DNA from 2 places in the Kitasatospora griseola genome. Region 1 is predicted to be linked to the other one. Evidence: predicted binding sites of a transcription regulator. Region 1 holds the regulator's gene; the other holds the start of a gene.
The links. The regulator HspR, encoded in region 1, represses chaperone genes until heat shock. The targets are predictions, from matches to a motif close to TTGAGNNNNNNNNNCTCAA.
Positions count from the first base shown of each region.

Region 1 (3,408 bases):
CGACATCGGCCGGGCCCGTGAGCACGGCGAGGTGACGGGCGGCTTCAAGTCCGTCGCCGAGTCGCTGGAGACGGTCGTCGCCAAGCTCGGGCTGCAGCAGTTCGGCAAGGAGGGCGAGCCCTTCGACCCGACCATCCACGAGGCGCTGATGCACAGCTACTCGTCGGACGTCACGGAGGACACCTGCGTGCAGATCCTCCAGCCCGGGTACCGGATCGGCGAGCGGATCATCCGCCCGGCGATGGTCGCGGTCGCGGAGCCCCAGCCGGGCGCCCAGACCACCGGCGAACCGGACGGCGACAAGGCTGACGGCTCGTCCGACAGCTGAGTAGGGTCCCCGTGCGCTGCGGAGTCGTACGTCGTCCAGTACGGCGGCCGGCTCCGCAGCGCCGTATCCCGGCTCTTTCGCAACAGCACTCTTCACCAACAGACTTCAGAACTACGGGAGGTGGCGGTCAAAGGCCATGAGCGCTAAGGACTACGTGGAGAAGGACTACTACAAGGTCCTCGGCGTGCCCAAGGACGCCACCGCCGCCGAGATCAAGAAGACGTACCGCAAGCTGGCGCGCGAGTTCCATCCGGACGCCAACAAGGGCGATGCCAAGGCCGAGGAGCGGTTCAAGGACATCTCCGAGGCGTACGACGTGCTCTCCGACGAGAAGCGTCGCAAGGAGTACGACGAGGCGCGCTCGCTGTTCGCCGGCGGCGGCTTCCGGCCCGGCGGGGCGGGCGGCGCCGGCGGCTTCGACTTCGGCGACCTGTTCAACGGCGGGGGCGGCGGAAGCGGCGGGCTCGGCGACGTGTTCGGCGGCCTGTTCAACCGCGGCGGCCGGCAGACCGCGCAGCCGCGCCGCGGCGCGGATGTCGAGACCGAGGTCACCCTCAACTTCGAGGAGGCCGTGGACGGCGCGACGGTGCCGCTGCGGATGACCTCCCAGGCCGCCTGCCGGGCCTGTGCCGGCACCGGCGCCAAGACCGGCACCACCCCCCGGGTCTGCCCGACCTGCGTCGGCGCGGGCACCGTCAGCCGCGGCCAGGGCGCCTTCGCGCTCTCCGAGCCGTGCCGGGACTGCAAGGGCCGCGGCATGATCGTCGACGACCCGTGCACCGTCTGCCACGGCAGCGGCCGGGCCTCCTCGGCCCGCACCATGCAGGTCCGCATCCCGGCCGGTGTGCAGGACAGCCAGCGCATCCGGCTCAAGGGCAAGGGCGCCCAGGGCGAGCGCGGCGGCCAGCCCGGCGACCTGTACGTCACCGTGCACGTCGACCCGCACCCGGTGTTCGGACGCAAGGGTGACAACCTCACCGTGACGGTGCCGGTCAGCTTCCCCGAGGCCGCGCTCGGCGGCACCATCGAGGTGCCGACCCTGAACGGCCCGGCCGTGAAGCTCAAGCTGCCCCCGGGCAGCGCCAACGGCCTGACCATGCGGGCCCGCGGCAAGGGCGCCACCCGCAAGGACGGCACCCGTGGCGATCTGCTGGTCACCGTCGAGGTCGCCGTGCCCAAAGTGGTCAGCGGAGACGCCCTGAGCGCACTGGAGCAGTACCGCGAGGCCACCGCCTCGGACGACCCGCGAGCCGCCCTGTTCAAGGCGGCAGAGGGAGCGTGAGACCCCGATGAGTCCCCACCCCGACAGCCCGCACGGCAACGAGGGCCGGATCGGCTCCGGCATCGGCGAGGGCCTGCCCGGCGGCGGCGGCCGCACCCGCCCCGCCGGCCCGCCGACGTACGTCCTCACCGAGGACACCCCGGTCTACGTGATCTCGGTCGCCGCCGAACTCTCCGGCCTGCACCCGCAGACGCTGCGCCAGTACGACCGGCTCGGCCTGGTCTGCCCCGACCGCACCGCCGGGCGCGGCCGCCGCTACTCCGCGCGCGACATCCAGCAGCTGCGCGAGGTCCAGCGGCTCTCCCAGGACGAGGGCATCAACCTGGCGGGCATCAAGCGGATCATCGAACTGGAGAACCAGGTCGCTGCCCTGCAGTCCAGGGTCTCCGAGCTGGTCGACGCCCTGGAGGGCGCCGCCGCCACGCTCCAGCAGCGGGAGGCCGCCGTGCACGCCTCCTACCGCCGTGACCTGGTGCCCTACCAGCAGGTCCAGCAGTCCAGCGCACTGGTGGTCTGGCGCCCCAAGCGCTGACCCGACCCGACCAGGAACCGTCGACATTCCTTCCCACCGGGGGGTGTCGGCGGTTTCGGTGTGCTGTCAGAGTCTTGATGAGGACAGGCTTCCGACCCGTATCGATCCGTAATTCGGGGGAACCGAGCGCCCTTCGCTCTATGATGCGGGCCGGAAGACGCCCCCGAACTGCCAGAAGCCCCCAGCTCAGGCGAGGAGTCATGGACATGAGTACTGAGCAGAGGAGCAGTGCCGGCGCCCCGGCCCTGTCACCGGAGGCCAGGTCCCTCTACGTCCGCGCCGTGCAGACCGGAGGCCGACTGACCGAGTGCGAAGCCGACGCCTTGTCGTCCGATCAAATCGACGGCCCCTTGCAGGAGTTGCTCGCTCTCGGTCTGCTCCAGTCGGAGGTGGGACCCTCCGGCACCTACGCCGTGAAGGATCCCCAACAACTGGCGGAATCACTGGCGCTGGAGTTCCAACGGGAAGCCGGCGAAATACTCCGGCGCTCGGTCTCGCTCCACCACACCCTGCAGGACCTGCACCGGGAATATCAGACCTACGTCAGCCACCCGGTGTCCGGAGGTTCCATCGCCTACGTCCAGGGTCGCGGAAACATCAACCAGCAGCTGGCGACGACCATGGCCAACGGCTCGGAGGAAATGCTCACCGCGCAACCCGGCGGCGGCCGCGGGGAGGACGCGCTGAAAATTGCGATCGCCCGCGATCTGAAATTCGTGGAACGCGGCGGCACGATCCGGACGATCTATCAGCCCAGCGCCCGCTATTCGAACCCGACGGTCAGTTACGTCCAGGCGGTCACCCAGGAAGGATGCCAGGTCAGGACGCTCGACGAGGCCTTCACCAAGCTCATCGTGATCGATCGCAAAGTCGCCGTCATCACCGTGGGGGACGAGCAGAACCGCGATCGGGCGGCGTTCATCCGGGACGAGTCCGTCATCGACTACATCGTCGGGGTGTTCAACAGCCAATGGGAACGGGCGATTCCGTTCACCGGCGACCACGGGATTCCACCCCAGGTGGTCACGAGAATGCGCCGGCAGATCGTACGGATGCTGCTGGAAGGGATCGCGCACCGAACGATCGCCAGACGTCTGGGCCTCAGTGAACGAACGCTGGCCCGACACATCGCCGAAATGCGCGAGGAGTACGGGGTCGACACGCTTTTCCAACTGGGCTGGAAACTGGCGCAAACGGAGGGGCCGACAGCCTAGACGCCGACGGCCCCTCCGTCCCACGCTTCAGGGCTCTACCAGTAGCTGTCGA
Region 1 is NZ_CP173360.1:4,373,291-4,376,698, reverse strand. It holds gene grpE (nucleotide exchange factor GrpE) at 1-328, shown strand, start outside; gene dnaJ (molecular chaperone DnaJ) at 465-1,610, shown strand; gene ACI1MP_RS19725 (heat shock protein transcriptional repressor HspR) at 1,618-2,142, shown strand; gene ACI1MP_RS19720 (helix-turn-helix domain-containing protein) at 2,349-3,356, shown strand.

Region 2 (3,408 bases), 1.0 Mb from region 1:
CTCGCCCAGCTCGGTCTGGGCCGCGACCTTGCGCAGGATCCGCGCGATCGCCCGCTCCAGGTTCCGGACGCCCGCCTCCCGGGTGTACTCGGCGGCGAGCCGGCGCAGCGCCTCCTCGTCCACCGTCAGCTGCTCCGCGGCCAGGCCCGCCTTGGCGAGCTGGCGGGGCAGCAGGTGGTCGCGGGCGATGGCGACCTTCTCGTCCTCGGTGTAGCCGTCCAGCCGGACCACGTCCATCCGGTCCAGCAGCGGCTCCGGGATCGCCTCCATGACGTTGGCGGTGGCCAGGAACACCACGTCCGACAGGTCCAGCTCGACCTCCAGGTAGTGGTCCCGGAAGGTGTGGTTCTGCGCCGGGTCCAGCACCTCCAGCAGCGCCGCCGCCGGGTCGCCCCGGTAGTCCGACCCGACCTTGTCGATCTCGTCCAGCAGCACCACCGGGTTCATCGTCCCGGCCTCCTTGATCGCCCGGACGATCCGGCCGGGGATCGAGCCCACGTACGTCCGCCGGTGGCCGCGGATCTCCGCCTCGTCCCGGACGCCGCCGAGCGCCACCCGCACGAACGACCGGCCCATCGCCCGGGCCACCGACTCACCCAGCGAGGTCTTGCCGACACCGGGCGGGCCGACCAGCGCCAGCACCGCGCCCCCGCGCCGGCCGCCGATCTGCCCCAGCCCCTGGTCGGCCCGGCGCTTGCGCACCGCCAGGTACTCGACGATCCGGTCCTTCACGTCCGCCAGCCCGTTGTGGTCCGCGTCCAGCACGGCCCGCGCACCGGCCAGGTCGTACGCGTCCTCGGAGCGCTCGTTCCACGGCAGCTCCAGCACCGTGTCCAGCCAGGTGCGGATCCACGAGCCCTCGGGCGACTGCTCACTGGAGCGCTCCAGCTTGTCGACCTCCTTGAGCGCCGCCTCCCGCACCTTCTCCGGCAGCGCCGCGGCCTCCACCCGGGCCCGGTAGTCAGCGTCTTCGAAGCCTCCGAGCCCCGCCTCGCCGTTCAGCTCGGCCAGCTCCTTGCGGACGGCCTCCAGCTGGCGGCGCAGCAGGAACTCCTTCTGCTGCTTGGCGACGCCGTCCTCGACGTCCTTGCGGATGGTGTCGTTGACCTCCTCCTCCGCGAGGTGCTCGCGCAGCAGCCCCAGCGCGTACTCCAGCCGGGCCGGCCGGTCCGCCTCCAGCAGCACCTTCAGCTTCTGCTCGGCGGTGGCGAACGGCGCGTACCCGATGTTGTCCGCGAGCTCGCCGATGTCCTCGATCGCCGCCACCCGGTCGACGATCTGCCACGCCCCGCGCTTGCGCAGCCACTTCGTGGACAGCGCCTTGTACTCCTTGGCCAGCTCGGCCGCCCGGCCCGCCACCGGCAGCCCCGGGTCCGACTCCTGGAACGGCGTGGTCTCCACCCACAGCGCCGCCCCCGGCCCGGTCGTCCCCGTGCCGATCCGCACCCGTCGCACGGCCCGCACCAGCGCCGCCGGATCCCCGTCCGCCAGCCGCCCCACCTGCTCGACCGTCGCCAGCGCACCCACCGCCGCGTACGACCCGTCCAGCCGCGGCACCAGCAGCACCTGCGGCTTCCCCCCGTTGCTCCCCGCCCTGGCCGCCTCCACGGCAGCCCTCACCTCCGGATCCGAAAGCTCCAGCGGAACCACCATGCCGGGGAGCACCACCTCGTCGTCGAGCGGCAGCACAGGCAGAGTGAGTGGAACGGACGTCGATGCCATGATCTCTCCCCAGTCAGTGAAGTTGAGTCGACCTGACTAAGGCTTGGGGCGCATCGATTGTTCCCCTCCGGCTGTTCACCCTGAGCGAAGCGGGCGCAGGCCCGCGCGGCTCAGCTCTCCACGACCGTCGCCGTCTTCCAGGCCCGCACCCGCTCCGGCCCCCGGGGCCCCTTCCCCCGCCGCAGCCACGGCCACATCGCCACGCCCAGCAGCATCGCCGCCGGATGCCCGACCGAGGTCACCAGGTCGGGATCGGTGAGCAGCTGGTGCCCGATCAGCGCCAGTCCCGCCCCGAGCGCGAGCGCCCGCCCGGGCCGCCGCAGCAGTCCGGCCAGCCCGCCCAGCGAGGCCAGCACTCCGTAGCTGACGCCGATGTCCATCGCGTCCAGCACGTCGGGCGCGGTCGCCCCGCCGGCCACCGTCGCCACCACCACTCCCTGCGAGAGCAGCGTCGCGCCGATGTGGCCGGCCCCGAAGACGCCGAGGGCACGGAGTCCGCCGGCCCGTCGTTCCAGGGGTGCGACGGTGAGGAGGAAGGCCCAGAAGTAGGGCATCCAGACCGATCCGGCGACCCACAGCCCGCTGCCGAGGAGGGAGACCACGGGGTGGACCATCAGGTTGTGCGCGTCGGTGGAGGACACCGACTGGAGTCGGTGCACCGTCTCGGGGTCGCCGAACCGGGCGTAGAGCGTGGTGCCGAGCAGCAGGGCGAGGTAACCGAGCGCGAACGGATTCGTCCGGGGGGTGGGGACGGCCCGCAGCCCCGGCCTGATCAGTCGTCGTCGCAGTTCCGCGCTGGTCATGGTGCCTCCCGAACGCCTCGTCGGGCCCACGATACGGGGGGCAGGTGAAAGGTGTCTGGGTAAGTCCTGTGAAGACCGCTGCGCGTGCATATGCCGCTCGCACACGTACCGTTACAGGTCGCAAGTGCTGCGGGTAAGGTACTGGCCCGTGCCCGTCCGAACGGGGACCTGCCAACCATGACGGTCCGCGGCCGGAATCCTCCGGTCCGCCATACCGGGCGGGGACGGCGTCCGTACGCTGCCAGGAGCAGCACCGGCGGGCGGGGCAACAGCCCACGACGGAACAAGACGACTACGAAGCGGAGCCCGCCGTCCCCACAGGCGGCCGGCCCGCAGCCCTGGGGGCGGTGGCGTGACCGTGACAGAGATTCAGCAAGAGACGATCAGCAGTGGCCCGGTGGGCACCCAGCGACGGGTGCTCGTGGTGGAGGACGAGCCGACCATCGCGGAGTCGATCGCGGCGCGGCTGGGAGCCGAGGGCTTCAAGGTGGCGGTGGCCCACGACGGGCCGGGCGCGGTGGACGGCTTCCACACCTGGCAGCCGGACCTGGTGGTGCTCGACATCATGCTGCCGGGCTTCGACGGCCTGGAGGTGTGCCGCCGGATCCAGGCCCAGCGCCCGGTGCCGGTGCTGATGCTGACCGCGCGGGACGACGAGACGGACCTGCTGGTGGGTCTCGGCGTCGGCGCGGACGACTACATGACCAAGCCGTTCTCGATGCGCGAGCTGGCGGCCCGGGTGAACGTGCTGCTGCGCCGGGTGGAGCGCGCCCAGCAGGCGGCCCGTACGCCGGCGCTCGGCAGCCTGCGCTTCGGCGAGCTGGAGATCGACCACGTGCAGCGCCGGGTCCGGCTGGGTTCGGGCGACGTGCACCTGACGCCG
Region 2 is NZ_CP173360.1:3,327,009-3,330,416, forward strand. It holds gene lon (endopeptidase La) at 1-1,722, opposite strand, end outside; gene ACI1MP_RS14850 (rhomboid-like protein) at 1,833-2,525, opposite strand; gene ACI1MP_RS14855 (response regulator transcription factor) at 2,884-3,408, shown strand, end outside.
Region 2: lon (endopeptidase La) is a predicted target of HspR. The motif match lies at 1,745-1,763, and genes of this name have one in related genera.